Regions from separate parts of the Actinoplanes sp. NPDC021490 genome, predicted to be linked through region 1. Evidence: riboswitches for the same ligand, from Rfam matches in the RefSeq annotation. Region 1 holds a riboswitch; each other region holds the start of a gene.
The links. Region 1 has a riboswitch for cyclic di-AMP ahead of ACZ3I4_RS35795 (C40 family peptidase). Riboswitches for the same ligand answer to the same signal wherever they lie in the genome.
Positions count from the first base shown of each region.

Region 2: linked by a shared signal. The riboswitch ahead of ACZ3I4_RS22245 (C40 family peptidase) and the one ahead of ACZ3I4_RS35795 (C40 family peptidase) in region 1 are both predicted to bind cyclic di-AMP.
Region 3: linked by a shared signal. The riboswitch ahead of ACZ3I4_RS02320 (transglycosylase family protein) and the one ahead of ACZ3I4_RS35795 (C40 family peptidase) in region 1 are both predicted to bind cyclic di-AMP.

Region 1 covers NZ_JBVHFW010000017.1:167,872-177,561, forward strand. Annotated here, with positions in the region: gene ACZ3I4_RS35790 (sigma-70 family RNA polymerase sigma factor) at 99-1,103, shown strand; gene ACZ3I4_RS35795 (C40 family peptidase) at 1,184-2,101, opposite strand; cyclic di-AMP (ydaO/yuaA leader) riboswitch at 2,159-2,288, opposite strand; gene ACZ3I4_RS35800 (DUF3817 domain-containing protein) at 2,455-2,775, opposite strand; gene ACZ3I4_RS35805 (hypothetical protein) at 2,788-3,183, opposite strand; gene ACZ3I4_RS35810 (DUF6158 family protein) at 3,303-3,515, shown strand; gene ACZ3I4_RS35815 (DUF1360 domain-containing protein) at 3,527-4,048, shown strand; gene ACZ3I4_RS35820 (hypothetical protein) at 4,113-4,268, opposite strand; gene ACZ3I4_RS35825 (hypothetical protein) at 4,281-4,481, opposite strand; gene ACZ3I4_RS35830 (hypothetical protein) at 4,773-4,967, shown strand; gene ACZ3I4_RS35835 (GAF and ANTAR domain-containing protein) at 5,016-5,792, shown strand; gene ACZ3I4_RS35840 (antibiotic biosynthesis monooxygenase family protein) at 5,943-6,260, opposite strand; gene ACZ3I4_RS35845 (MDR family MFS transporter) at 6,555-8,288, opposite strand; gene ACZ3I4_RS35850 (MarR family winged helix-turn-helix transcriptional regulator) at 8,285-8,719, opposite strand; gene ACZ3I4_RS35855 (class I SAM-dependent methyltransferase) at 8,820-9,419, opposite strand; gene ACZ3I4_RS35860 (AfsR/SARP family transcriptional regulator) at 9,457-9,690, opposite strand, start outside.
Region 2 covers NZ_JBVHFW010000008.1:112,337-122,026, forward strand. Annotated here, with positions in the region: gene ACZ3I4_RS22230 (AMP-binding protein) at 1-1,282, shown strand, start outside; gene ACZ3I4_RS22235 (Pr6Pr family membrane protein) at 1,279-1,983, shown strand; gene ACZ3I4_RS22240 (class I SAM-dependent methyltransferase) at 1,965-2,810, opposite strand; gene ACZ3I4_RS22245 (C40 family peptidase) at 2,884-3,378, opposite strand; cyclic di-AMP (ydaO/yuaA leader) riboswitch at 3,384-3,532, opposite strand; gene ACZ3I4_RS22250 (FAD binding domain-containing protein) at 3,867-4,742, shown strand; gene ACZ3I4_RS22255 ((2Fe-2S)-binding protein) at 4,747-5,220, shown strand; gene ACZ3I4_RS22260 (aerobic carbon-monoxide dehydrogenase large subunit) at 5,217-7,610, shown strand; gene ACZ3I4_RS22265 (XdhC family protein) at 7,619-8,506, shown strand; gene ACZ3I4_RS22270 (AAA family ATPase) at 8,510-9,370, shown strand; gene ACZ3I4_RS22275 (SRPBCC family protein) at 9,367-9,690, shown strand, end outside.
Region 3 covers NZ_JBVHFW010000001.1:508,198-517,887, reverse strand. Annotated here, with positions in the region: gene ACZ3I4_RS02350 (bifunctional glycosyltransferase family 2/GtrA family protein) at 1-862, shown strand, start outside; gene ACZ3I4_RS02345 (DUF3040 domain-containing protein) at 966-1,277, opposite strand; gene ACZ3I4_RS02340 (DNA glycosylase AlkZ-like family protein) at 1,472-2,542, opposite strand; gene ACZ3I4_RS02335 (GNAT family N-acetyltransferase) at 2,587-3,195, opposite strand; gene ACZ3I4_RS02330 (TetR/AcrR family transcriptional regulator) at 3,401-4,042, shown strand; gene ACZ3I4_RS02325 (saccharopine dehydrogenase family protein) at 4,097-5,335, opposite strand; cyclic di-AMP (ydaO/yuaA leader) riboswitch at 5,504-5,649, shown strand; gene ACZ3I4_RS02320 (transglycosylase family protein) at 5,651-6,400, shown strand; gene ACZ3I4_RS02315 (YybH family protein) at 6,424-6,795, opposite strand; gene ACZ3I4_RS02310 (LysR family transcriptional regulator) at 6,866-7,807, shown strand; gene ACZ3I4_RS02305 (zinc-dependent alcohol dehydrogenase) at 7,859-8,863, opposite strand; gene ACZ3I4_RS02300 (TetR/AcrR family transcriptional regulator) at 9,046-9,594, opposite strand.

The DNA of each region.
Region 1 (9,690 bases):
CTTTCGACCCACCAGCCGGAATCAGTGCGGGCAGCCATTTGTTGTGTAGATGCCAGTAACCGCAATGTGCGAACTGCGGACGTTACGGGGAGGAACTGATGGATACAGGGATCACCCGTAACGGGGTAAGTAGTGAAGGCAATGAGGGGACCGTGGGCAACGTGGAGAAGAACACCGTGATGCGGACCGATCAGGTCGCCGAAGAGCGTGACCTGGTCGGCGTCTACCTGCACGAAATCTCCCGGACTCCGCTGCTGGACGCCGCACGGGAGGTCGAGCTCTCCAAGGCAATCGAGGCCGGCCTCTATGCCGAGCACCTGCTCGACAGCGGCGAGGTCCGGCGCGGGGTGAGCCGGGAGGAACTGGAGCGGCTCGTCTCCGAGGGTCAGAAGGCCAAGGATCTGTTCATCCGGGCCAACCTGCGACTGGTCGTGTCGATCGCCCGGCGCTACGTGCGCTCCGGCATGCCGATGCTCGACCTGATCCAGGAGGGCAACACCGGTCTCGTCCGAGCCGTCGAGAAGTTCGACTACGAGCGCGGTTACAAGTTCTCGACGTACGCCACCTGGTGGGTCCGTCAGGCCATCAGCCGGGCCATCGCCCAGCAGGAGCGCACCGTGCGCCTGCCCGTGCACCTGGTCGAGGACGTCAACCGGATGCGCAACGTCACCCGTCAGCTCGTTCGTGAGCTCGGCGGCGACCCCGAGCCCGAGCAGGTGGCGGCCGCTCTCGGCGTGACCGTCGAGCGCGTCAACGAGCTCACCCGCTGGGCCCAGGACACGGTCTCGCTCGACACCCCGGTCGGCGACGACGGCGACACCAACCTCGGCGACCTGGTCGCCGACAGCGACGCCCCCTCGCCCGAGGAGATCGTGCTGACCGCACTGGAGCGGCAGCGCATCGAGGGTCTGCTCAACCACCTGGACGACCGTTCGGCCGGCATCATGCGGGCGCGCTACGGCCTCGAGGACGGTCGCGAGCACTCGCTCACCGAGGTGGCCTCGCGCTTCTCGCTGAGCCGCGAGCGGATCCGTCAGCTCGAGATCCAGGCGCTCGGCCGGCTGCGCGAGCTGGCCCGGGCCGAGGGCCTGCAGGCCGCCTGACGGCTTCTCCTTCCCCCGGTTACTCACGACACAGAAGGCCGGTACCCCGTTCGGGTACCGGCCTTTTTCGTGCGCAGACTTCAGACGACTCGCCCGAATCCGTACGGGGTCATGATGTTGATCGTTCGTTTCTTGACCACCGTGCCGGAGTGCGGGGCATCGATGATCTGGCCGTCGCCGACGTAGATCGCCACATGCCCGAGGCTGCGGTAGAACACCAGGTCGCCCGGTTGCAGATCGTCGCGGTCGATCCGTTTCGTCTCGCTCCACTGCGACTTGGTCTGGTGGGTCAGCGACTTGCCGGCCGCCCGCCACGCCGCCGAGGTCAGACCGGAGCAGTCGAAGCTGCCCGGACCGTCCGCGCCGAACAGATACGGCTTGCCGATCTGGTTGTAGGCGAACGTGACCGCCACGCCGGCCTTGCCGGAGATCTGCGGGATCGGCCCGTCGTAGCCGCCGCTCGTCTCCTGCGCCTGACCGAAGGCGGTCTCGCGCATCTTGAACAGCTTCTTGAGATCCTTCTGGATCGAAGCCTTCTGCGTCGAGAGCGCCCGGAGCTGGGCGGTCTGCTTGGTCTGGGTCGCCTTGAGGGCGGCCTGACGCTCGGTGAAGTTCTGCGTCGCCTCGGTGAAGGTGTCGATGTCGCGCTGGTTGGCCCGGGTCAGCATGTCCAGATAGCTCATGCGGTCCATCAGGCCGTCCTGCCCGCCGGACAGCAGCGCGCTCATCGGGCCTGCACGACCCTGCTTGTAGGACGTGGTGGCCAGGTTGCCCACCTGAGCGCTCGCGGCCTTCAGGGCGGCCTGAGCGGGGGCCAGGGACGCCTGCAGCTTCTTGGCGTCGGACTGGGTCTTCTTCAGGCTGACGTTCATGGCGTTGTACTGCTCGGTGACATCCTCGAGCTTGTTGGACGCCGCCTCGATCTGCTTCTTCAGCTCCGTGGCGGACGGTGCCGCTTGCGCGGGCGTCACGAAGGAGCCGGTGATCGCGGCAGCCATCGCCGCGACGACGAGGACACGAAGCCTCGTACGGGGGTGGGGCACCGGTCAGTGGCCTTTCTTCCGCTTGGCCGCCTACCGGGTTAGCTGTCGGGTTCGGGCTGGAAGATGGCCCTACCGCTGACGCGGATTCACCCCAGAGACTCGGTTCCCCGGTTCGCGCGAGGCGATTCGGCAGCGTTGGCCGGCGCCACCAGGGGGAGTGGCTGCGGACCGAACCAACCGCATCAACCTATCGGCGAAAGATGCAAATGCAAGGGGTCACAGAGTGATTTAAGACAATGGACCGCTTTGTTGGAATGATCCCGATAGCGGTTAGTAATTCGACGGAAGCGAAGCGTCGAAGCGGGCTGTCAAACCGGACTATTCGCCAACTCGGCGGCCGGCACCCATTCCCGGCTCACCTTACGCTCGGCCCAGAACGAGAGGAACGGGATCGTGCCCGACAGCATCACCAGAAGCATCCGGCCGAAGGGCCAGTGCGCGCGGCGGGACAGATCGAACGTGGCCACCAGATAGACCATGAACAGGAAGCCGTGCGCCGGGCCGACCGCCTCGACCACGATCGGGTTGTCGCCCAGGTATTTCAGCGGCATGCCCACCACGACGAGCGCGAGCAGGACCACGCCGACGATCCACGCGATGATCCGGTAACGGGTCAGGGCACCCTTCACGTTCGTCTTTTCCTATCCGGGATAGTCGCTCGGGCGGGCGCCGGGATGGGCGTTCAGCCAGGCGAGATAGTCGTTGTAGGCGGTGAGCTCTGGATCGTCGTCATTGGTGGCGGATCGATGGGCCACGCGCACCGGCCGGCCGACCGTAACAGCCGAACCTGGGAGTTTTTTCTCCGCCGGCTTCTCGGGCGCCTCGGGCCGGCCCTTGCGGGCCAGTTGCACCTCGCGCCACCACAGGAAAACGACGAAGGCCGCGAACACCGGCCACTCGAACATGTAACCCCAGCTGATCGAATTGCCCTCCTGAGCGCGGCTGAACTGCCACCAGCCCAGCACCAGGCAGCCGGAGGCGAGAACCAGCGCCAGGACGTGCCGGGCGATCCACGCCGGGGTCCACAGGCCCTTCATGCCCAGAAGCGTACCGGCGGGTGTTTGTTGATCGTCTGCATGGGCAACTCGGTGTGACGCTGAGGCCCGTTTTCGACCGGAGGTGCACCGTGACCGACGCCCGTGGCGACGCTCCGCTGATGGAGACCGGTATAGATCCGGCCACCCTCGGCGACGACGACCTGTTCCGCGAACTCGCCAGCCTGTACCGCGCCCGCCTGGCCACGCTCCGGCACGGCCCGGACGCGGCGCTGGACAACCACTTCAAGCGGACCGCGGAACTGGAAACCGAGTACATGACCCGTTACCCGGGCCGGGAGGTCGACCGCGACCGGCTCACCCAGGACTTGTAGGGGTTCCCTTGATGCAGACGCTGCGCGCCCGGATGGCGCGCGTCGGGCAGTCGTACGCCCCCCATGATCACCGGCCGCTGGGCGGCTACTCCGTGGCCATGGGGGCCTTCGGCGCCCTCGCCGCCTCGCTAGCCGTCGCGGCCCGGGCCACCGGAAAGCCCGTCCCCGAACGCCCGTCCACCTCCGACGTCGTCCTGCTGTCGCTGGCGACCCACAAGCTGAGCCGGCTGCTGGCCAAGGACTCGGTGACCAGTCCGCTGCGCGCCCCCTTCACCCGTTACACCGAGCCGGCCGGTGCGGCCGAGCTCAACGAGGAGGTGCGCGACCACGAGAGCTCGCTCAAGCACGGGATCGGCGAGCTCATCACCTGCCCGTTCTGCCTGGCCGTGTGGGTGGCGACGGGCCTGACCGGCAGTCTCGTGCTGGCGCCCCGCCTGACCCGGCTGGCCGCGGTGACCCTGACGGCCACGGCGGTCTCCGACTTCCTGCAGCTCGGCTATGACGTGGCCAAGCGCCACGCCGAGGGCGATTAGACCCCGGTTCCCGTACGCGAGAAGGCCCGGGTTCGAACACCCGGGCCTTCTCGCGTCGTGTCCGTCAGGGCGGGCCGTCCTTGTCGAGACCGGACCAGCCCTCGGGGCTCTCGGGTTCGGCCTCGTCGTCCTGCCCGGCGGTGACGTCGGAATCGACTGTCGTGGCGTCGTGCTCGCCGGCGAAGTCCTCCTGCTCGTCCGGGTCGCCGATCGGCTCCATCGCGGTCTCCTCTCAGACTTCCAGCGCGCGCAGCGCCTCGGCCGCCTCGTCCTGGGCGTATTCGCCCTCGGGCAGCGCGTCGACCCGGGTCAGGGCCAGGGCGGGCAGGTCGGCCGCGATCGCCCGGCGCTGCAGGTCGGCGCTGCTCAGCCGTTCCTGCCCGTCGTAGGCGTCGTCCAGAAATGCGTCAAGCTCACGGATCTCGTCGGTCACGGACTCGGGCTACCCGGCCCCGGGTCGCCGAAACTTTGTGGTCGGCGTCACATTCGCTAACGGAATCGGGGTGGGGGTCCGACCGTTGATGACAGATGTCGGTGTGCCCAGTGTCCCCGGGCCTCACCCAATGCCTTCACGGAATACCGTTCGGCTGGAGCCGTGTTGAGCCACTCGCCGCGAGGCGACCTGCACACCGACATCTGCGCCGCCCCCGGTTAACGCCGAGGGCGGCGCTCTGCTTTCCGGCCGCCGTGTTTCTCGATCCTCACTACGGGTAGTCGATCTCTCATGACTGACGACCGGATCGGGCAGCGCGCGGCCGAGCTACTTCCCGAGGAGCAGGTGGCCGGAAGCGCGGACCCCCGGGCGCAGGCCGAGGCGATCCTCGCGGAATCCGACGAGCGCGAGCACGATCCCAACGGCGCGCCCGACACCTTCCTGGAGCGGCGGCGCTCGGACCAGACGGCCGAAACCACTCCGTAGAGGCACAAGACTTACGTGAGCGTCGATGGCCATGGCAGGATGCCCCGCGTGTCCGCCCCATATCGCCGGTTTTCGCCCCCGGATCGTGGTCCCGCCCGCGTCGTGACCCGGCGCCGGCGCACCCGTTCCGTGGCCCGGGCGGTGCCGGCCGGGCCGCACCCGGTGGAACTGGCCGGCCTGCTGCACGAACTCACCGCGTCCCTGCTGTCGGCCGACAACTTCGCCCAGGCGCTGGAACGCTTGGCCACCTTCGCCGCCGGCGCGGTCCCCGGCGCCGTCCGCTGCTCGATCGTGCTGATCGGCGAGGGCGGCCCCCTGACCCACGTCGGCCACGGCCCGGCCGGAGCCGCGGTCGACGACATCCAGTACACCGCGGGAACGACCGGCCCCGGCCTGGAAGCCGCCCGCACGCGCACCCTGCTCACCGTGCCCGACCTGGCCACCGACACCCGCTGGCCCGACCTGGCCGAGGCGGCCGGGCGCGAGGACGTGCACGGCGTGGCCGCCCTGCCCCTCGACCTGCCCCGCGCCGAGGTGGGCGCCCTGAGCCTCTACTTCGACGTGCCCGCCGCTCCCGGCCCCGACGACCTGCTCACCGCGATGGCCCTGGCCAACCAGTCCGAGGTCCTCCTGGACGAACTACGCCGCCGAGACGCCCTGAGCTCCGGCGCCGCGGTCGACCGCGCCGTCGGCGTCATCATCGCCCAGCGCGGTTGCGGGGTGCAGGAGGCCTACACCGTCCTGCGCGACACGGCCCAACGCCTCGGCCTGGACCGCCGCGCCGTCGCCGACCGCCTGATCGCCGTGGCCGCCCGAAACGCCTGACCCCTCCGAGCCGCCGCCCTGCAACCCCGACCGGACCGGTCGCCGTCGTGCCGTCGCGACCGCCGGACAGATGGCTGTCCACACTCAGAGCCGCTGACTCTCCAGTCGGGCTGCCGTATCGGCTTGTTCGCCCTCTCGCCCTGTGGCCGGTCAGTCGGTGGGCTTCTCGACGTGCTGGATGACCTCGAACTCGAGCAGGGACGCGCCGGTGGCGACCGGACGGGGTCGCTCGCCCTCGCCGGCGTGGGCGGCCCGGCCGCTGCCGCTGGACCAGGCCTGGAAAGCCTCCTCGGACTCCCAGCGGGTGTAGACGAAGTAACGCGTCTCGCCGCCGACCGGCCGCAACAGCTCGAAGGCCAGGAAACCGGGCGCCTTCTCGACCATGCCCTTGCGCGCGGCGAACCGCTGCTCGAACTCGTCGGCGCCGCCCTCGGGAACGTCAATCGCGTTGATCTTCACAACAGCCATGCCGCAAAGCTAATGCGTGCCGCGCGGCGATGCCGGTACGAGGGCCCCGGCCTGTGGATAACTGCACCGCCTGTGGACAACGGCGGGAGCGGGCTTGACAACGGTTAGGGTCGAGCCGATTTGCCCTTGGGTGGGCGGGGGAGGCGGTGGCACCCCGCGCAGGAGGCGGTGGCACCCCGCGCAGGAGGCGGTGGCACCCCGCGCAGGACGCGGTGGCACCCCGGTCCAGGTACAGAAACGCCTGCGCCGCCCACGAACAGATCGTGAGCGGCGCAGGCGTGTGTCGTGGCGGGGCTACTTCGGGGGTTCCTTGCTGGCCCGGACCGGCTCGGCGGATCCGTCGCCGAGCGGGCCCGCGCCCACCTCGCCGGGCACGCCCATGCTGTTTTCGGCGGCCAGCGCGTCGTCGGCCCGCTGCTGCTGGGCCGAGCGGAGGCTCAGGGGGATCTCGGGGAGGAACAGCACCACGACCAGGCCGACGATCATTACCGCCAGGGCCAGCAGGAAGACGACCTGGATCCCGTCGGAGAAGCCGACCTTGAAGGGGTGCGCGACCACGTCGGTGAGCCGGCTCAGGAACGAGGTGTCGCTGAGGTCGCCGCCGCCCTGCAGGCCCTCCAGAATCCGGCCCTGCGACGGGTCCGACTGCAGCGCCTGCTGGAACTCGGGGGTGCCCTGGGCGCTCTGGTAGGCGCTGCCGATCTTGCCGGGGAGCACGTTGAAGAGCACCGACAGGAAGATCGCGGTGCCGAGCGTGCCGCCCATCGAGCGGAAGAACGTGACCGAGCTGGTGGCTACGCCGATCTCGCGCGGGGACACCGCGTTCTGCACGGCGGTGATCATCGGCTGCATGTTGCCGCCAAGGCCGAGGCCCATCAGCACCATGATCAGCATGACGCGCCAGAGCGGGGTGTCGGCGCCGATCGTCGCGAACAGGCCGAGCGAGGCGACCATCAGCGTGCTGCCGATGATGGGGAAGATGCGGTATCGACCCGTACGGGCGATCAGCTGGCCGGAGACGATCGAGCCGGACATGATGCCGAACACGAACGGGATCATCTGCAGGCCCGCCATGGTGGCCGACGAGCCCTTCACGATCTGCAGGTACAGCGGGACGGTCATGAGGCCGCCGAACATCGCCATGCCGAGGATCGTGCTCGAGGTCGCGCCGACGGCGATGGTGCGGTTGCCGAAGAGGCGGAGAGGCAGCAGAGCTTCGTTCCCGTACGCCCGTTCGGCGAGCACGAACGCGACGAGGCCGATCGCGCCGATGATGTAGCAGAGGAACGCGCGGCCGGAGTCCCAGCCCCAGGCCCGGCCCTGCTCGGCGATGGTCAGCAGCGGAACCAGACCGACGATCAGGGCGACGGCGCCGGGCCAGTCGATGCGGTGGTCGACCCGGTGGTGCGGCAGGTGCAGCACCCGGGCCACGACGACCATGGCGGCGATGCCGATCGGGACGTTCAGGTAGAACACCCAGCGCCAGCCGTCGACCCACAGGATGTGGTCGGCGCCGGCGAAGAAGCCGCCCAGGATCGGGCCGAGCACGCTGGCGGTGCCGAAGACAGCCAGGAAGTAGCCCTGGTATTTGGCGCGCTCCCGGGGCGGCACGATGTCGCCGATGATGGCCAGCGCGAGCGACATCAGACCGCCCGCGCCGATGCCCTGGATCGCCCGGAACGCGGCCAGCTCGTACATGTTCTGCGAAAGGCCGCAGAGGAACGAGCCGACGACGAAGATGCCGATCGCGAACAGGAAGAACGGTCGCCGGCCGTAGATGTCGGAGAGCTTGCCGTAGAGCGGCGTCGAGATCGTCGACGTGATGAGGAAGGCCGTCGTGGCCCACGCCTGGATGTTGAAGCCGTTCAGGTCGTCCGCGATCGTACGGGTCGCGGTCGCCATGATCGTCTGGTCGAGGGCGGCCAGGAACATGCCCATCATCAGGCCGCCCAGGATCGTCAGGATCTGACGGTGGGTGAATTCCGTGGACGCCTTGGCCGGCGGCGCGGTGGGACTGGAGTTGCTCACGCGTTCTCCCGTGGTGTGGCGAGGTGAGCCTCGACCGAGCTGTTGAATTCTGAGAAGAGACCGGCGAAGGCGGCGATCCGGTCGGCGGGCCAGTCGTCCAGCGCCTCGCGCAGCCAGGCCTGCCGGGCCTGCTGGAGCCGCTCGACGGCGGCCAGGCCGGCCTCGGTGATCGCCAGCCGTGAGGCGCGGCCGTCGACGGGGTCGGCCTCGCGGCGGGCGAGACCGGCCTTGACCAGCTGGGCGACCTGGCGGCTGACCGTGGACGGGTCGGCCTGCTTGATCTCGGCGAGATCGGTGGCCCGGAGCGGACCCCGGAAACGGAGCGGGAACAGCAACATCAGCGCGGAGAACTCCGCCCCGAGGTCTCCGACGTTCAGCATGCTCTTGGCCCGCGCGACGACACGGGCGAACCGCATAAGTTCGTCGGCCAACTGCGGGATGGTGTTCTGAAAGTCGGATTCGTGCACGGTAACCGTTCCATCGGTCAGTCAGAGATGCATGTAACGTACAACTGGTTGGGTGATGAACGCATTAGCGCATCCGCCAAACCCCTGTGACGAGCGTCTCGGCTTCCTCCAGAGCGGCCGGTACGGGCACGGCGTACTCGGCGATCCGCTCGAAGAGCCGTTCCGGGAAATACCCCCGACCGGGGTCGCCAACCAGGACTTCGGCCCTGTTCCGGCGGGCCGCGCGAAGCCGCTGGGTCATCTCGGCGGCGACCGGCGGGCTGTAGAAGACGTCCCCGGCCAGCAGAACCTCCGGTCCCTCGATCGAGGGGCTCAGCGTTACGCCGTTGGCGGCGGCGTTGCGGCGGGCCGCTTCCTCGGACGCCGGATCGAGATCGCTCGCGGCCACCTCGGCCGCGCCGGCCTTGGCGGCGGCGATGGCGGCGATGCCGCTTCCGGTGGCCAGATCGAGCACGCGGCGGCCCGCGACCGTTTCCGGATGGTCGAGCAGGAATCGGGCGAGGGCCTGGCCGCCCGCCCAGACGAACGCCCAGAACGGGGGCGGCTCGTCGCTGCGGAACTCACCGCCGGCCGAGTCGAACAGGCCGGTCGAGTCGGCGGCCAGATGCAGAGAGATCTCCGGAGCCAGGGGCACCGTACGGAGTGTGGTCGTGGGCTGCGGCACGCGGCGATTCTGCGCCTGGCGGGGCCGCGCCCGCGCGCTAATTGACCTGGGTCACATGCTCGAGCTTGGTGCGGTACGCCGCCCGGGCCTCGGTGGCCCACGGCAGGTCCTCCTCCTCGAGCAGCGGACGGCACGCGACGAAGGAGGCGGCGGTCAGCGGCTTGACCCGGCGCTCGGCCGGTCGGCCCAGCGCGGCGGTGATCAGCTCGTCGAAGCGCGCGACGTCGATGCGGACGCGCTCGGGGTCGAGCGACCACCGGCCGTCCCGCCG
Region 2 (9,690 bases), on a different contig from region 1:
GCAAGGGGGTGGCCTGTCGCGGCATGAGTTGCTCGGGCAGGCGGCGGGGGTGGCGCGACGGATCGCCGGACGCCGGATGGTGGCCGTGGAAGCGACGCCGACGCTCGACACCGTGGTGGCCGTGACCGGCGCCCTGCTGGCGGGGGTGCCGGTGGTGCCGATCCCGCCCGACGCCGGGGAGCTGGAGCGGGCGCACATTCTGGCCGACTCGGGCGCCGAGCCGATCGACGCCGGGCCGTGGGCCGCGAGCAACGACGTTCCCGCCGAGCCCGACGATTCGAGCCCGGCCCTGGTCCTTTACACCAGCGGCACGACCGGGGCGCCCAAGGGCGTGGTGCTGTCCCGGGCGGCGCTGGCGGCCGACCTCGACGCGCTGGCCGAGGTCTGGCAGTGGACGCCGGCCGACACCCTCGTACACGGGCTGCCGCTCTTTCATGTGCACGGTCTGGTGCTGGGCGTGCTCGGGCCGCTGCGCGTCGGTTCCCGGCTCGTGCACACCGGCCGGCCCACCCCGCAGGCGTATGCCGCCGCGCCCGGGACCTTGTATTTCGGCGTGCCCACGGTGTGGTCGCGGGTCTGCGCCGCTCCCGCCGAGGCTCGCGCGCTGGCCCGGGCCCGCCTGCTGGTGTCGGGCAGCGCGCCCCTCCCGGTGCCGGTGTTCGACGAGCTACGCGCGCTGACCGGCCAGGCCCCGGTGGAGCGGTACGGCATGACCGAAACGTTGATCACGGTGAGCGCCCGCGCCGATGGTGAGCGCCGCGCGGGGCATGTCGGCCTGCCCGTTCCCGGAGTCGAGACGCGGCTGACCGACGACGCCGGCGAGCCCCTGCGGCCGGGCGCCGAGATCGGGCACCTGCAGGTTCGCGGGGCCACGCTGTTCGACGGCTATCTGCACCACGGGCGTCCGGAGGTGGACGGCTGGTTCGAGACCGGCGACGTGGCCATGATCGGCGAGGACGGGTGGCATCGGATCGTCGGACGGGCCTCGACCGACCTGATCAAGACCGGGGGCTACCGGGTCGGCGCGGGCGAGGTCGAGGACGCGTTGCTGATGCATCCCGCGGTCCGTGAGGCCGCCGTCGTCGGCACCCCGCATCCGGATCTCGGCGAGCAGATCACCGCGTACGTGGTGGCCGACGGGACGACGGAGCGGGAGCTGATCGATTTCGTCGCCACCGGCCTGTCCGTGCACAAGCGGCCCCGCGTCGTGCACCTGGTCGGCAGCCTTCCCCGCAACGCGATGGGCAAGGTGCAGAAGGCGGCACTACGGTCGGCCCGATGAGGGTCTGGCTTACTCCGCAGTTCTGGCTGCGCGTGCTCATCGTGGTCTCCGGGCTGGTCGGCCTGCTCATCGGCGAGCACCGCATCGCGTACTACACGTGCCAGAGCAACCTGATCACGCTGGGCTATTTCGGCGGGGTCCTCTATTGGATGGTGCGCCGCCGCACCACCGATCCGGCCGCACCCCGCCTGCGCGGCGCGGTCACCCTGTGGATCGTCATCACCGGCCTGATCTCGCACTTCATGCTGCAGAACGGCGAGAACCCGCTGCCCGGCCTGGCCGCCGACGACCCCGCCCGGCAGGTCACCAACTGGTCCCTCTTCCTCGTGCACTACGCCGTGCCGCTGCTGGTCCTGGCCGACTGGATCGCCTTCGGCCCGCGCCGGGTCTCCCCGTGGCGCGACCTCCCGCTGTGGATCCTGTTCCCGCTCGGCTACGGCGCGACCTCGGTGGCCCGCGCGGTCCTGTTCCCCACGGTCAGCGACCGCTACCCCTACTTCTTCCTCAACCCCACTTCGCACGGGTACGGATGGGTGGCCGGCCAGTTCGTGAAGCTGGGCGTGATCTTCGCCGTGCTGGGTGCGGCGCTGCTGGCCATCGACCGCCTCGCCGCACGGATGAGCCCCGAGCCTGTCCACCATCCCGAGTTGTCCACAGGCCGCCCCGCCAAGATCGGCTCAGCTCACGCCGACAGCACGTAGATCCGGGGGTTCAGCTTGCCGATCATCTGGTACACGCCCCACAGGCAGTCGGTGAGCATGAACTCGTAGCCGATGGTGCCGAACCGCTCCTCGTACGCCGCACGGTTGCGCAGCATCCGCGACACCCGCAGCAGCTGTTTGGAACTGGTGGCAACGCCATCCTCCTCGAGGCGCTCGCGCGTCTCACCGTGCAGCTCGATGCACTGGACGATGCTCAGCCCGGCCCCGGTGATCGCGGCCTCGAACCGCTGCGGATCGGTGCTTGCGGCGTGGATGCCCGCCGGCGGCCACAGGAACGCCGCCTCCGCCGGCGTCAGCCAGTCGGTGGCGGTCATCTGAAAGATCACCGCACGAGCGCCGGGTTTGAGCACCCGCCGGAACTCGCCGAACACCGTCTCCAGATCCTCGACGTGAACGAGGACGTCCTTGCACCAGATCAGGTCGACCGAGCCGGTGGGATCGGTCAGTTTCTCGGCGCGGCCCTCGTCGATGCGGACCCGGGCGGCGCCTTCGGGTTCCTCGACGGCGAACGCGGCGAGGTCGCGGGCCGCGTTGTCCAGATGACGGCGCACCGGCTCGACGCCCCGCACCGTGAACCCGAAGCGACGCGACAACTCGAAGCAGTGACGTCCGTCCCGGGCGCCGACATCCAGCACGGCCGAACCCGGCGGGAGGCCGGTCTCGGCGACCAGGTCGAACAACAGCTCGTTCAGGCCCCGCGGCGACAGGCTCTCGTCCAGGGCCGCATCGATCTCCTGGTCGTCGAACGCGTCACCGTAGACGTCGTCGATGCTGCGCATGGCCCGCGGGGCGGGAAGGCTGGTCATAGCCGCGCACGCTAGGAGCGGCCCCGCGAGCGCGCAACGGACTTTCGAAGGGCCGCGGGGCCGGACCCCGATTTCAGCCCCCGATCCGGCCGAATCTCACCTGCTTCCAGTTCCAGATCCGGGCCAGCTTCACCCGGTCGCCCGGCTTGGGGGCGTGCCACACCTGGCCGGCGCCCGCGTAGACGGCCACGTGGTAGGCCCGGCCGCCCGAGACCCAGAAGACCAGGTCGCCGGGGCGGGTCGCGGCCCCGGTGATCTTCCGGGCGGCGCTGTACTGCGCCTGGGCGGAGCGCGGCAGGTTGACGTCGGCCTTCGCGTACGCGAAACCGGTCAGGCCGGAGCAGTCGAACGCGGCGGGCCCGCGGGAGCCGTACCGGTAGGGCTTGCCCCGTTGGGCCCGGGCCGCCGCGACGATCTTCTGGCCGCGAGCAAGAAGGGCGGCCGCAGCGGCCGGGGCCGCGGCAACCGGGGCCGCCGAGGCCGGTGCGGGAGCGACGAGCAGGGTGGCGGCGATGACCGCGGCCGCGAACATGAGCAGCAGGCGGCGCGGCGTCGTGAGGTGGAACAAGACGATCCTCGGTCCTTCAACCGCCTGCGAGGTTAGCTGTCGGATTAGGCCTGAAGGCGGCCCGCCGCGTACGCGACTTCACCCCGAGCCGGCGCGATGGCCGGCGTTCTGGTTCCCCCGCTCCCGCCCACTGAAGTTCCGTCGATGTCAGGTCGGGCCACCCCCGGTGGGCGGGACTCGGCGTTCCGGGGCGGCCTGGTGCGTGTCCCGATGTGGGGCGCACGGAAGGACGATCGGCCGGTTGCCGCGATCCGCCACCCTTTCGCAGCCGTCCCAGAAACCTCGTGCGTCCCCAATCGAACAAAAGACCGCAAATCGCTCCGGACATCGGGGACGAAGAGCCCGGAATGACCGCGATATCGGGCGCGCGGGCCGGTGAGGCTCCTCACCAAATAACCCGGAGCGCAGCAACCTAAGGCATCGCTTAGGTAGCTGTTGACATTGGACGCCGCTCAGGAAAGATGCTCGGCAATCGAGGGAGGTGCGGCGTGCAGGTTCCGGCTCCGTTCGAATACGAGCGTGCCACCAGTGTGGACCAGGCGATCGGACTGCTGGAACGTCTGGGCAGCTCAGCACGGCTGGTGGCGGGCGGGCACAGCCTGCTGCCGATGATGAAGCTGCGGCTGGCGAACTTCGAATATCTGATCGACATCAACCCGCTGCACGCCGAACTGGGATACATCCGGGTGCAGGCCGGTGAGGTTCGCATCGGGGCCATGACCCGGCATCGGGAGCTGCTCGAGTCCGACGAGCTGGCCGCCGCGTTCCCGATCTTCCGGGACGCCGAGCGCGTGATCGCCGATCCCGTGGTGCGCAACCGGGGCACGCTCGGCGGCTCGCTGTGCCAGGCCGATCCGTCCGAGGACCTGTCCGCGGTGTGCACGACCCTCGACGCCAGCTGTGTGATCCGCGGGCCGGGCGGCGCCGAGCGGGTCGTGTCGATGGAGGAGTTCCACTTCGGGCCGTACGAGACCGCCGTCGGCGACGACGAGATGCTGGTCGAGGTGCGCTTCCCGGTGCGTACGGGTGGCGGCAGCGCGTACGAGAAGGTCGAGCGCCGGGCCGGGGACTGGGCCGTGGTGTCGGCCGGCGCCGCGGTGTGGCTGGCCCCGGACGGCACGATCGCCGACGCGCGGGTGGGTCTGGCCGCGGTCGGGCCCAACACGACCGGCATCCCGGAGATCTCGCGGGCGCTGCGGGGCAACACGCCGGACGAGGAGATGTACGAGCGGGCCGGTGCGATCGCCGCGGGCAGCTGCGACCCGGCCACCGACCAGCGGGGCAGCGAGGACTACAAGCGCCACCTCGCCGACGAGCTCACCCGCCGCACGCTGCGCAAGGCTGTCGAACGGGCGAGGAGCTGAGTCCATGCAGGTCACGATGACCGTCAACGACGTCGAGGTCACCCGGGAGATCGAGGGCCGGCTGCTGCTCGTGCACTTCCTGCGCGACACGCTGAGCCTGACCGGCACGCACTGGGGCTGCGACACCAGCAACTGCGGCACCTGCGTGGTGTGGCTGGACGGCGAGCCCGTCAAGTCGTGCACCGTGCTGGCCGCGATGGCCGGCGGGCACGAGGTCCGTACGGTGGAAGGCCTGGCGAAGGGGGCCGAGCTCGACCCGATCCAAGAGGGCTTCATGCAGTGTCACGGGCTGCAGTGCGGGTTCTGCACGCCGGGCATGATGATGACCTGCCGGGCGCTGCTCGACAAGAATCCCGACCCCACCGACGCCGAGATCCGTGAGGCCATCTCCGGTCAGATCTGCCGGTGCACGGGCTACTCCACGATCGTCCGCTCGGTGCGCTGGGCGTCGGTCCACGAAGCGGCGGCGAACAAATGACGACAGTGGAAGAGCCCAGAACGACCACGTTCGACGACAACGACCAGAAGCCCGTCGGGTACGGGCGGATGCTGCGCAAGGAGGACCCGCGCCTGGTCCGCGGCCGGGGCCGGTTCACCGACGACGTGCAACTGCCCGGCATGCTGCATCTGGCCATCCTGCGCTCGCCGTTCGCGCACGCCCGGATCGTCAACGTCGACACCAGCGCCGCCGAGGCCGCGCCGGGCGTCAAGGCCGTGGTCACCGGCGAGACTCTCAAGGGGCTGGGCCTGGCCTGGATGCCCACGCTCTCCAACGACGTGCAGGCCGTGCTGGCCACCGACAAGGTGCGCTTCCAGGGCCAGGAGGTCGCCTTCGTCGTCGCCGACGACCGGTACGCCGCCCGCGACGCGCTCGAACTGATCGACGTGGAGTACGACGTCCTCGACCCGGTCATCGACGCGCGGCAGGCCCTCGCGCCGGACGCGCCGCTGATCCGCGACGACCTCGAGGGCAAGACCGACAACCACTGCTTCGACTGGGAGACCGGCGACGCCGACGCCACCGAGGCCGTCTTCGCCCGGGCCGACGTGGTCGTCAAGGAAGACATCGTCTATCCGCGCGTACATCCGGCGCCGATGGAGACGTGCGGCGCGGTCGCCGACTTCGACTCGGTCGAGGGCCGGCTGCGCCTGTGGTCGACCACCCAGGCCCCGCACGCCCACCGCACCCTCTACGCGATCGTGGCCGGGCTGCCTGAACACAAGATCCAGGTGATCGCGCCGGACATCGGCGGCGGGTTCGGCAACAAGGTGCCGATCTACCCCGGTTACGTGTGCGCGATCGTCGGTTCCATCGTCACCGGCAAACCGGTGAAGTGGATGGAGGACCGGTCGGAAAACCTGATCAGCACCGGGTTCGCGCGCGACTACATCATGCGCGGCGAGATCGCGGCCACCCGCGACGGCCGCATCCTGGCCATCCGGACCAACGTGCTGGCCGACCACGGCGCGTTCAACGGCACGGCCGCCCCGGTGAAATATCCGGCCGGCTTCTTCGGCGTCTTCACCGGCAGCTACGACATCGAAGCGGCGTACTGCAACATGACCGCCGTCTATACCAACAAGGCTCCGGGCGGGGTCGCGTACGCGTGCAGCTTCCGCATCACCGAGGCGGTGTACCTGGTCGAGCGGATCGTCGACTGCCTGGCCGCCGAGCTCGACATGGACCCGGCCGAGCTGCGCCTGAAGAACTTCATCCAGCCCGACCAGTTCCCGTACGAGACCAAGACCGGCTGGGTGTACGACTCCGGCAACTACGAGCCCACGATGCGCCAGGCCATGGACATCGCCGGGTATGCCGAACTGCGCCAGGAGCAGGCCGAGAAGCGGGCCCGCGGCGAGCTGATGGGCATCGGCATCTCGTTCTTCACCGAGGCGGTCGGGGCCGGCCCGCGCAAGGACATGGACATCCTCGGCCTGGGCATGGCCGACGGCTGCGAGCTGCGGGTGCACCCCACCGGCAAGGCCGTCGTCCGGTTGTCGGTCAAGACCCAGGGTCAGGGTCACGAGACGACCTTCGCGCAGATCGTGGCCGAGGAGATCGGCATCCCGCCGGCCGACATCGAGGTCGTGCACGGCGACACCGACCAGACGCCGTTCGGGCTGGGAACGTACGGGAGCCGCTCGACCCCGGTCTCGGGCGCCGCGGCCGCCCTGGTCGCTCGCAAGGTGCGCGACAAGGCGCAGCTGATCGCGTCGGCCATGCTCGAGGTGACCGTGGCCGACCTGGACTGGGTCAAGGGCTCGTTCCAGGTCAAGGGCGACCCCGGCAAGGCGGTCACCATCCAGCAGATCGCGATGCGCGCGCACGGCGCCGGCGACCTGCCGGACGGCATGGAGGGCGGGCTCGAGGCGCAGATCTGCTACAACCCGTCGAACCTGACCTACCCGCATGGGGCGTACATCTGCGTGGTCGACGTTGATCCGGGAACCGCGCAGGTCAAGGTGCGGCGGTTCATCGCGGTCGACGACTGCGGCACCCGGATCAACCCGATGATCATCGAGGGGCAGGTGCACGGCGGGCTGACCGACGGCGTCGGCATGGCGCTGATGGAGATGATCGCCTTCGACGAGGACGGCAACTGCCTCGGCGCGTCCCTGATGGACTATCTGATCCCGACCTCGCTGGAGGTGCCCGACTGGGAGACCGGCTACACGGTCACGCCGTCGCCGCACCACCCGATCGGGGCCAAGGGAGTGGGGGAGTCGGCCACCGTGGGGTCGCCCCCGGCCATCGTCAACGCCGTGGTCGACGCGCTCAAACCGTTCGGGGTGCGGCACGCCGACATGCCGCTCACACCGTCGCGGGTGTGGGACGCCATGCGCGGCCGCGCGACCCCGCCGATCTAGGGACAGCCATGACGATCACGGACAGGGCCCGCGAGCTGACCGTCTCCAGGCGGCCGTTCGTGCATGCCACGGTGGTGCGCGCCCAGGAACCGACCTCGGCGCGCGCCGGCGACGACGCGGTGATCCTCGACGACGGGTCGATCGAGGGCTTCGTGGGTGGCGTGTGCGCCGAGGGTTCCGTACGGGCAGCCGCTCTGGACACGCTCTCGTCCGGTCAGACGCTGCTGCTGCGGGTGCTGCCGGACAACGCCCCCGAGTTCCCCGAGACGCCGGGGGCGCTGGTCGTGGTCAACCCGTGCCACTCCGGCGGGGCGATCGAGATCTTCCTGCGCCCGGTGCTGCCCCGGCCCCTGCTCGGCGTCGTCGGCGGCACCCCCATCGGCCGGGCCGTCGGCGAGCTGGCCTCGTTCCTCGATTTCGAGCTGACAACCCTTCCCTCGTACGCGGGGGCAGCCGCGGTCGTCGTGGCCGGGCTCGGCCGCGACGAGGAAAGGGCCATCCGGGCCGCGCTGGACGCCGGGGTGCCGTACATCGCCCTGGTCGCCAGCCACACGCGCGGCAAAGTGGTGCTCGACGGCATGGGTCTGACCGGCGCCGAACGGTCCCGGGTGCGCAATCACGCGGGTCTCGACATCGGCGCCCGTACGCCCAAGGAGATCGCCCTGGCCATCCTGGGTGAGATCGTGCGCGAGATCCGGGCCGGCCGGCTCACCCCGGCCGCCCCCGGACCGGTGGTCGTCACCATCGCGGCCGCCCCGCCGCGGCAGGCCGTCGATCCGGTCTGCGGCATGACCGTGTTCATCGGCGACGACACCGCGCACGCCGTCGTGGACGGGCAGGACCACTGGTTCTGCCGGGCCGGGTGCCGCGACACGTTCGTGGCGGCGGCGGCCTAGCCGATGAACGACCCGCACGAGGTCAGCAGTCGCCTGGACGCCGTGGACTACCTCGTGGACGACGGCCTGGCGATGGCGATGTTCCTGGCCATCCGGCTCGGCAAGCCGCTGCTGCTCGAGGGCGAACCCGGCGTCGGCAAGACCGCGGCGGCCAAGGCCCTGTCGCTCGCGCTCGGCACCCCGCTGATCCGGCTGCAGTGCTACGAGGGGCTGACCGCGGGCGAGGCGCTCTACGAGTGGAACTACCAGCGGCAACTGCTCGCGATCCGGCTGGCCGAAACCCGGCACGAGAAGCTCACCGACGCCGACCTGTTCACGGCCGAGTTCCTGCAGGAGCGTCCCATTCTTCGCGCCGTACGCCACCAGGGCCCCGTCCCGCCCGTGCTGCTGATCGACGAGATCGACCGCGCCGACGACGAGTTCGAGGCCCTGCTGTTCGAATTCCTCGGCGAGGCCGCGATCACCGTCCCGGAGTTGGGCACGTTCACCGCCCTGCGACCGCCCGTCGTGGTCCTCACCTCGAACCGCAGCCGCGACCTGCACGACGCCCTGCGCCGCCGCTGCCTCTACCACTGGATCGAGTTCCCGGCCCCGGCCCGCGCCGCCGAGATCGTCCGCCGGGCCGTGCCGGGCGCGGCCGAACCGCTGATCCGCAGCGCCACCGAGTTCATCGGCCGGGTCCGCGGGCTCGAACTCGACAAGGCCCCAGGCCTGGCCGAGACCATCGACTGGGTGTCGGCCCTGTCCGCCCTGGGCGTCGCCGACCTCACCGACGCCGCCGTCGTCAGCACGCTCGGCGCGATCGCGAAAACCCCCGACGACCGGACCGCCGTGGCCCTCGTCGTCCCCGAGGAGGCCTCATGAAGATCACCAACGAGTTCACGGTGCACACCCCGATCGACCGCGCCTGGCATGTGCTGACCGACCTCGAGGGCGTCGCCCCCTGCCTGCCCGGCGCCCAGCTGACCGGTGTGGACGGCGACGTCTACCGGGGCAAGGTGAAGGTCAAGGTCGGCCCGGTCATCTCCGACTTCGCCGGCACCGCCCAGTTCACCGCCAAGGACGACACCGCCTACCGGGCGGTGATCGACGCCAAGGGCCGCGACGCCCGGGCCGGAGGCAACGCCTCGGCGGTGGTGACCGCCTCGCTGCGCCCGGCCGGGGAGAGCACGGTCGTCAGCGTC
Region 3 (9,690 bases), on a different contig from region 1:
TCACTCCGACCTGGCGATCGGCTCGCGGCTGGCCCGCGGTTCCCGAGTGGTGCGCGGGGCGAAGCGGGAGTTCATCTCGCGCAGCTACAACCTCCTCCTGCGGGGCGCCCTGGCCGCCCGTTTCTCCGACGCACAGTGCGGCTTCAAGGCGATCCGCTCCGAGGTGGCGATGCGGCTGCTGCCGATGGTCGAGGACACGGGCTGGTTCTTCGACACCGAGATGCTGGTGCTGGCCGAGCGGGCCGGCCTGCGCATCCACGAGGTGCCGGTCGACTGGGTCGACGACCCCGACAGCCGCGTCGACATCGTCTCGACGGCTTTGGCCGACCTGCGCGGCATCGTGCGTCTGTTGCGAGCCTTCGGCTCGGGCCGCCTGCCCCTGGCCACGTTGCGCGAACAGCTGGGCCGCAACCCGCTCCCGGTCGACGGCGTGCCCACCGGACTGACCGGCCAGCTCATCCGTTTCGCCGCCGTGGGGGCGGCCAGCACCCTAGCCTACCTGGCGCTCTATGCCCTGCTGCGGCTCGGCCTGGGCCCACAGTGGGCGAACTTCCTCGCCCTGCTGGCTACGGCGATCGCCAACACGGCCGCCAACCGCCGGCTGACCTTCAACGTACGAGGCACCACCGGCGCGTGGCGTCACCAGGCCCAGGGCCTGATCGTCTTCGCCGTGGGCCTCGGGCTGACCAGCGGTTCCCTGGCCGTGCTGAACGCCATGCACTCGGCCCCGGCCAAGCCGGTCGAACTCGCCGTCCTGATCCTGGCCAACCTGCTGGCCACCGCGGTCCGTTTCCTCCTGCTACGAATCTGGGTCTTCCGCCCCCGGCGGGCCACCCCCGAGCCGTCTTCAAGCGGGGCCTGAGCGGCGCCCGCCGGCCATCCGCACTCAGCGCCGCCGCCGGCCATCCGCACTCAGCGCCGCTCGCAGCTCGCGTCTGACGCGGTGGCCGCATGCTGAAGTGGAGTCAGTACTCCGGCGGGAGCTGGTCGGGGGTGATGCGGCGCGGGCGTCCCGGTGGGCGGCGGAGCAGAGCCACGGCGATCACCAGGGTGGCGAAGAACGCGGCGGCCGCGGCGGCGACCCACCAGCCGAGCACGCCGAGGATGACGGCGGCGGTCCAGATGACCACGGCGGTGAGGATCAGCGACAAGGACGGGCGTTTGGGGCGGGGCGGTTCTAGCCGCCCGCTGGTCATGCGGGCGCAGAACTCGGGGTCGTCACGCCTCAGCTGACGCTCCAACTGCGCCAGCCGCCGGCTGTCTTCCCTGCTCAACATGTCGCCACCTCCGTCGGGCCGCGGCCACACTCGATCGAACGGCACGCACTCCGATCAATGCCATTGTTACCTACGCGTTGCCTTTCGGATACCTCCAGAATTCGGCTGGGTTCACCGATCGGGATCCGGGGCGCTGGCGCAGCCCGCGAACGCCCCACCAATCTCAAGAAGTGGACCGGCGACCGGGCCGGCGGTCATTCGAACGTGACCCTGGCCTCGGGCACTTCGCGAGCCCGCGCCACCTCGGCCGATTCCTCTTCGATCTGCTTGCGACGGGTGGCCGGCAGAGAGTCGAACGACATCACCGTCAGGTCGACCCGCTTCTTGCCGGACATCTTGGCCCGCCAGACCCCCGCCACCTCGCCATCGACGAGCAGCGCTCCCGGATTGCCCAGAGTGCGCCAAACTTCCTTTTGCCTGTCGCGGTCGGACACGAGCACGTCGCGATCGCGGGCCTGCAGAAGCGGGTCCATCGGCGGGACGAACCGGACACCGGACGGGTGGGACGCGGACTTCAGGGCGTCGACGGCGTCGGTGGGCAGCCATGCCTTGCGGCCCTCCACGGTCACCGGGGTCAGCCGCTCCTCGGGCCAGACGGATTTCATCTCGGCGGTCGAGCTGCCCAGATATTTCCCCACCTCGACCGGACCGGCCGGACCCAGAAAGCGCAGATAGGTCAGGATCAGTTCGTCGATTCCGGCGTTTCCGGTCGGCAGCGGCGGCGCCTCGGGCAGCGGCCCGAGCATCGCGTCGCGGCCGCGGGACTGGATCTCGATGCCGCCGGCCAGGCCCGAATGCTGCCAGACGTTGCCGGCGATGTGCCGCGCCCGGCAACTGCGGCACTCGTAAGTCAGGGCCTCGGGCACCCGCCTGCTCACCTCGGTGCTCACCTCGCCACGTGGCATCGGCTCGTGCACCACCTCGCGAAATGCCTCGGCCGTGACCCGGAAGGCCTCGATCCCGAGTTTCATGCCGTCGGGGATCTGGCCGCTCTTGATGCGCGCGGACGCGTCGGCGTCGCTGATCGGCCACAGCTGTTGGACAAGCGCGGCCAGATCGGCGCGTCGATGCAGGTGCGGCGCCCCGCGCGTGGCCCAGACGGTGATCAGCCGCTGGTCGGCCGGGTCGGCGCTGGTGCGGGCGGCCAGCGCGACCTGGGCCGAGCCGGGCGTGTATTCCTGCACGCCGAGATCGAGGACGGGCAGGTCGGCCGGCCGGGCGGAACTACGCTCGGCCAGGCCCGACGCGGCGACCCGGTAGGCCATTGCTTGTGCACGATCGACGCTGACCACGGCACCCCCTGAAGAGCTTAGGTGCGACGACCGTACCGCCGGGCTGCGACATTTTTCAGGCGGTCACGACGGGTGTCGGTCTGCCGCTCGACCAGCTCCCACGTCTCCAGGCGGCTCGAGCCGTGCGGCCCTTCCTGGAGGATCGGCGATTCGCCGGTGAGCCGATAACCGCAGCGCCGGGCCACGGCCGTGCTGCCGACGTTGCCCGGATCGATACGCAGCAGGAGGCGGCTCAGGTGAAGGCTGCTCTGCGCGTACGCCGAAAGTAGTGACAATGCGCCCGACGCCAGCCCGCGCCGTCGCTCGCGCACGTCGACCAGATATCCCAGTTCGGCCTCCTTGAGACCGAGGTCGACCCCGAACAGCGTGACCTCGCCGAGCGGCCGCGAGCCGTCGGCCGTGATCGCGAGCTGTATGCGCCGGCCGGTGACGCGATTCTGATAACAGCGTTTCAGGTACGCGATGCCGGCCTCGACGTCGAACGGCGACGGCATGGGCGACCAGCGGGCGATCTCGGGTTCGTCGAACATGCTGACCAGGTCATCCAGGTCTTCGGACCGCCATTCGCGCAGGATGATGCCGTCCCCCTTGAGTGTGAGCGGGTAGGGCAGACGGCTGGCGGCCATGATTGAATCCTGCCCGTAAGGACCGGTTGCGGCCAGTAGCGCAGCATATGAAGCCCATGAGTGATTGGTCATGCCGCGAACGTCGGATAGCCGCTATTGTTCCCGGCCCGTTCGCGAGATGATGCACGGATCTTGCAACTTCCACCTGTGCCCAATGTGGAGGGTTAACGAGTGGGCTGATCGGCGGAGCCGTAACGTTAACCCTGTGGAGGACCGAACCACGACGACCCGGCGCGGCGAAACTTACGCCGGCAGATCTCGCGAGCAGCGGGCCAATGAACGCCGCGCCCGGATCATGGCGTCGGCGGTGCACCTGTTCGGCACGCGCGACTACGACGACGTGACCGTCGCCGAGATCTGCACCGGCGCGAAGGTGTCCAAACGGTACTTTTACGAACACTTCGAGGATCGCGCCGACCTGCTGCTCAAGGTGAATCGCGAAGAGAACGAGTGGCTGCTGCGCGGTGTGGCGGCGGCCGTGCCCCCGCGACCGGCAACGTTGGCGGAGCTGTTCCGCCCGGCTCTGCACACGCTCATCGACATGCTGAAGTCCCACCCCGAGAGCGCTCGCGTCATCTACGTGAACGCCCCGCGGATGGAGACGCGCCGACGTGGGGTCCTGCGGGAGGACGCCCAGTTCGTCGCGGCCATGGTGAGGCGGACGGTGGGCGACCCCGAGGACCAGACCGGCTTCGACCGTACGCTGCTCGCCCTGGTGTCGGGCCTCAGCGAGGTGATCATCGACTGGATCTCCCACGACATGAACGGCGACCCTGACCAGCTGGCCGAACACCTCACCGGCATCGCCCTCGCCCTGGCCACAACCGCCACCGGACGGGTCACGTAAGGCCCGTTGCGGAGTTCACCCAGCGCACGCACTCAGTGAACTCCGGAACAGGAGCTAGAGCCGCCGGGCGCTGATCTCCACACCGGCCGCCCGCAGCCGGTTGACCAGGGCATCGCCCAGACCGGTGGCCGGGGTCAGCACGCCACCCGCCGAGGCCGGGAGCGCATCGCGGTCGTGGACCAGGGCCAGCGCCGACTCGGCCAGCATCACGGACGTCGCCGCGTATCCGGGGTCGCCCTTGGCGCGGAAACGAGCCGTGTAGCGGGCGCCGGTTGTCGTGGTGGTGAAGAAGTCCATGGTGAAGTGGCCGTCCTTCTGGGCGCGCTCGCTCGGGCCGCTGCCGGGCTTGGGAAGCACGCGGTCGAGGACGAACCGGGTCGGCGGCAGCATCATGCCCGCGACCAGGGCGCCGAAGCCGAACTTGACCCCGTTGGCCACGAGCGGGGACAGCGGGGACGCGCCGACGCTCATCAGCTCGCGATAGCGGAACCCACGGCCGTACCGCCAGTTGTGCAGAGCGTTGCTGCGGCGGACGACACGGGTGTTGTAGGACGCCATGAAGAACGGCGCGAGGGTGCCCCGCAGTTTCGGGTGCACGTCGGCACCGCGGACGGTGGTGACGTCACCCTGGCGGCCCAGGTCCGGTTCGGCGGCGCGGTCGGGACTCAGCGAATAGGGGCTGGCCGCCAGCCGGCGCAACTGGCGATCGTTCTTGACCGCGTCGAGTTGCTGGCGCATCGAGTCGATCGTGCCGCCGCTGACGCCGCCACGCATGCTGGTCACGACCATCGTGGTGTCGGTGAGTTCCCCGGCGTCGTCGGCCGCGACCTGCTGCGCGAGGACGTACACCCCGAGGTCGCTCGGAATCGAGTCGAAGCCGCACGAGTGCACGATCCGGGCGCCGGTCCGCGCGGCCACTTCGTGGTTCGCGTCGATGCTGGCGCGGGCGAAGACGACTTCGCCGGTCAGGTCGACATAGTCGGTGCCGGCCTCGGCGCACGCCTGGGCCAGCGCCTTGCCGTATTTCAGGTAAGGCCCCACGGTCGTCAGCACGACCCGGGTCGAGGCCGCCAACCGTGTCAGGGCCTCGGTGTCATCGGCATCGGCCACCAGGATCGGCCAGTCGACGCCGAGCTTGTCGCGGACGGCGGCGACGCGAGACTCGGACCGGCCGGCCAGGGCGAGGCGTGTGCCCGCAGGCGCGTGTTCGGCGAGGTAGCGAGCGGTTACCGCGCCGACGAATCCGGAGGCGCCGTAGACGACAATATCGTGATCTCTGGCTTGGTCGGTCATGGTTCAGGATTCTGCATCAGCGCCCCGGAATCTGCTTGGGCGGTTTAGTCTCAAGCCGCTTGTTCCTATACCGAATCGGCTGGTTACGGGCTCATTGCGACGCCCGAACCGGCCCTGTCCGCGGATTGCGGACCCCGCGGGCGGAACGCCGAGTCCTGCCGCCGCCCGACGGGACAGACACTCATGGCATGGAGCGGGGGACCCAAGTTCCTCGGCGCGTCCGCGCGCCTCGGGGTGAAGCCGCCACACTCACGCGGCCGGGCACCTCAGCCCGAACCCGACAGCTGACCTCGCAGGCGTGGAGGGTCCACTGTCATGGCACGAGTCTGCAAACCTGCCCGTACCGCGCTTGTTCTCGCCGCGGCCGGCATCACCAGCATCACCTCCCTGATCGGGCCGCTCGCCGAGGCGCCGGCCAACGCCGCTCCCTCATCCACGACCGACGTCAACTGGGACGCCATCGCCGAGTGCGAGTCGGGCGGCAACTGGAGCATCAACACAGGCAACGGCTATTACGGAGGTCTGCAGTTCAGCCGCCGCACCTGGCGCGCCTACGGCGGGTCACGCTTCGCCGGCACCGCCGACCAGGCCAGCCGGACCGAACAGATCGCGATCGCCGAACGCGTGCGTGACGGCCAGGGCCTGGGCGCCTGGCCCACCTGCGGCCGCCGGGCCTCATCGACCAAGCAATATCGAGCCGAGCAGTTGGCCGTCGCGCGGGCCGAACAACTCGCAACCGCCCGAGCCCAGCAGCTCGCCACCGCCCGAGCCCAGCAGCTCGCCACCGCCCGGGCCAGGCAGTTGACCGCTGTCCGGGCGACTGCCCGGGCCACCGCGACCCAGGCCGCCGCCCGGGCGGCAACGGCAGCGCCGACGGCCGCAGCCGCGAGCCCGACGCCGGCACCCTCGGCAAAGCGCACCTACATCGTGCGTGCCGGCGACACCCTCGTCGTGATAGCAAAGCGGACCAATTACCCCGGGGGCTGGCGCGCGCTGCACCGTCTCAACCGTGCCTCGCTCAGCAGCCCGCACCGGATCTATCCCGGTCAGCCGCTCGCCCTCTGACCGCCGGCCGGCGGCCGGCGAAATTACGTCGACCCACTCGGGCTGACGAACTCGGGCTGGTCGAGAACCCGCAACCACGTGCCGTCGGGCTGGCGGCGCACCACCTGAGCCCGGGCGCCGGCGCCGTCACTCGGCGGCGTCGACGTCAGGGCCAGGTCACCGCTGGTCAGCGTGGGCAGCGGTTCCTCGGGCGTGAAAGTGGGCATGTGCGGCAGGGCCTCCGCCCAGAGCCGCCGGATCGCATCCCGCCCGACGGTCTGCCGCCCCGGCGGATAGGCCATCACGGCGTCTTCCTCATAGAGAAGCGCCAGGCCTTCGGCGTCTTTGGCATTCGCCCGCTCAACGAAGAGGCGGGTCAGGTCTTCGGGACGGTGGGCCTTCTCGCGTTCGGTCATGGCACCACCTTGCTCCGGGCGGATCCACAAGTCCAACGCATAGTTCTTATAGCTACTAGAATTCACAGTTATGGAACTTCGTCAGCTCGAGTACTTCGTGACCGTCGCCGAGGAGGCCAACTTCACCCGCGCCGCCGAGCGCGTCCGTATCAGCCAGTCGGGCGTGAGTTCGCAGGTCAAGGCGCTGGAGAGCGAGATCGGGGCGCCGCTTTTCGACCGCTCCGCACGGACGGCACGCCTTACCGAGGCGGGCACCGCGGCTCTCCCGTACGCGAAAGCCGCTCTGGAGGCCGCCGCGGGCTTGCGACTGGCGGTGGACGAGGTGCGCGGGCTGGTGCGGGGGCAGCTCACGGTCGGGATGGTGACGGGTTGCGAGGTGAAGCCCCTCTTCGCCGCGCTGGCGGCCTTTCATGACGCGCATCCGGCGATCGAGCTCGACCTGATCGAGGACAACTCCGACCGTCTCGTCGCCGGCGTGCGAGTGAGCACTGTGGACATCGCCCTGGTCGGAGTCGCCGGCGCCCCTCCAGAACATCTGGAGTCGCAGGTCATCGTCCGCGAAGGGCTGGCCGCGCTGGTCCCCTGGGATTCCGAGCCGGCCCGGCTCGACCGCATCACGCTGAGCGACCTCACCACACATCCCCTGGTCACCCTGCCCGAGGGCACCGGCATCCGCACCGTACTGAGTGAGTCGTGCCTGGCCGCCGGCCTGTTTCCCGACGTGGTGCTGGTCGCTTCGGCACCGGGCGCGGTGGCCGAGCTCGCGTCCCGGGGTCTCGGCGTGGGCGTGCTGAGCGAGTCCATGGCCACCGCTTTTCCGCAGCTCAAGGCCATTCCCATTGATCCCGTACGGATCCCCGCGCTGCTCGCCCTCGTCTGGCGACCACGGGTCAGCCCCGCGCTGGCCGCCGCGCTCCCCCATCTGCGCGAGGCGTTCGGGGTCGTCCCGCCGGATTCCTCAAACACGGCAGCCGCCGCGGTAAGCGGATCCGGCGGCTCGAAGCGTCTTTAGAAGTGAAGGCGGAACTTGAAGCGATGAATAGAGCAAGCAGCGGACGGGGCCTCAGGCGCGCGGATCGATGTGGATCTTCGGTGCCGATCCGCTGCGTCGCCCGGCGAGCACGTCGGCCGCCTCGTCGAGTCCGACCGTCTCGGCGACCAGCGGCCGGGGATCAACGGCTCCCGAGGCGTACGTTTCGATGGTCTCACCGAGTCCGCCGGAGGCGCTCAGAATGCCGACGACGGTGAGGTCCTTGAGCACGGCCTGGCGGGTGTCCACGAGGGACGGCTCGCCGGCCAGGCCGATGCAGACGACCCGGCCGCCGGGCTCGACGCGGTCGACGGCGAAGGCCGGCAGATCACGCGCGTTGGTCGCGTCGATGATCGAGTCGAACGGCACGGACGGCAGTTCGGCGCGGGTCCACGCGTCGGCGAAGCCGAGATCGCGGGCGAAGGCGAGCGACTCGGAGGTGGCGCCGAGCAGGTGAACGTCGGCGCCGCCGGCCCGGGCGAACATGGCGGCGAGCAGGCCGATCGTGCCCGGCCCCATGACCAGCACGGTCTTGCCCGGCGCGGGGTCGGCGGCCCGCACCGCACGCAGGGCGTTGCCGCCCGGCTCGACCAGGGCGCCGAGGGTCGGGTCGACGGAATCGGGGAGCTCGAAGAGGGCCTTGGCCGGGACGGGCAGGCTTTCGGCCAGCGCACCCGGCCACCCGTGCCGGATGCCGATCTCGTAGCGGTCGGCGCACAGGTGCTGACGGCCGTTGAGGCAGCGGGCGCAGTGGCCGCACCCGAGCATGGTGTCGCCCGTGACCCGTTTGCCCAGCCATGACGGGTCGACGCCGCCGCCGACGGCCGACACGACACCGCTCCATTCGTGGCCGATGCGCACCGGGTAGGTGGCGTCGCCGCTGGCCAGATAGGCCATGTCGCCGGTGAGGAACTCCATGTCGGTGCCGCACACACCGGCCCGCTCGACATCGACGACGACCTCACCGGGCCCGGCGACGGGCGGGTCGACCTCGACGACCTCGGAGCGTCCCGGCCCGGTGATCACGAATGCGCGCATCCCGACAGTCTGCCGCCTCCCGCGATGACGTAACCGTGATGCCGCCGACAGTAAGCCCGGGGAGGAAGCGTGCCCGTCATGCCGCCCCACGGTGCTCTCGCTGGCCGCCCGGCTGTACTGCCACTGGCGTTGCTCGCGCGGGTCACCCGGTTGTGGATGCCGCCGCCGGTGCAGGCGCGGGGTCACCCGCTGTGGATGCCGCCGGTGGTGAGCTCGCGAATCATCTGGGCCATCTCGGCCGGGCTGTGCGGGAAGCCGGCGCGGACCCACCAGCCGAGGGTTCCGACGAGGGCGCTCGCGTGATACTCGGCGGCCACGTCGACCGGCAGCCGCAGGTTGTCGTGGGTGCAGAGATGGTCTCGCATGACCTCGAAGATCATCTGGTGCAGGTGGGCGGTGCCGACCGCGCGGTAGATCTGCGGGTGCCGGTGGGCGTGCTCGAAGATCACGGTGATCGGCTTGACCGGGTCGGCCGGGCTGCCGGCCCGGCGACCGCCGGCGAGCAGGCCCATCTCGCGTTCCAGGTCGTTGCGGAGGTCCTCGAAGCAGGACGCGAAGAGGGCGTCCTTGTCCCGATAGTGCGCATAGAACGTCGACCGGCCGATGTCGGCGCGGTCGAGCACGTCCCGCACGGTGACACGGTCGTAGCCACGTTCGACCACCAGCTCGACCAGGGCTTCGCGAAGAGCGGTCCGCGTACGCCGGACCCGCCTGTCCTCCACCGTCGCCATCTCGCCCTCCGGGCCACTTTCCCGAATCTGTTCGGTTCCGGACGGACGCGGTGTTCCGCCCGTTGACCCCTCTCACCGTAACCGAACACGATGTTC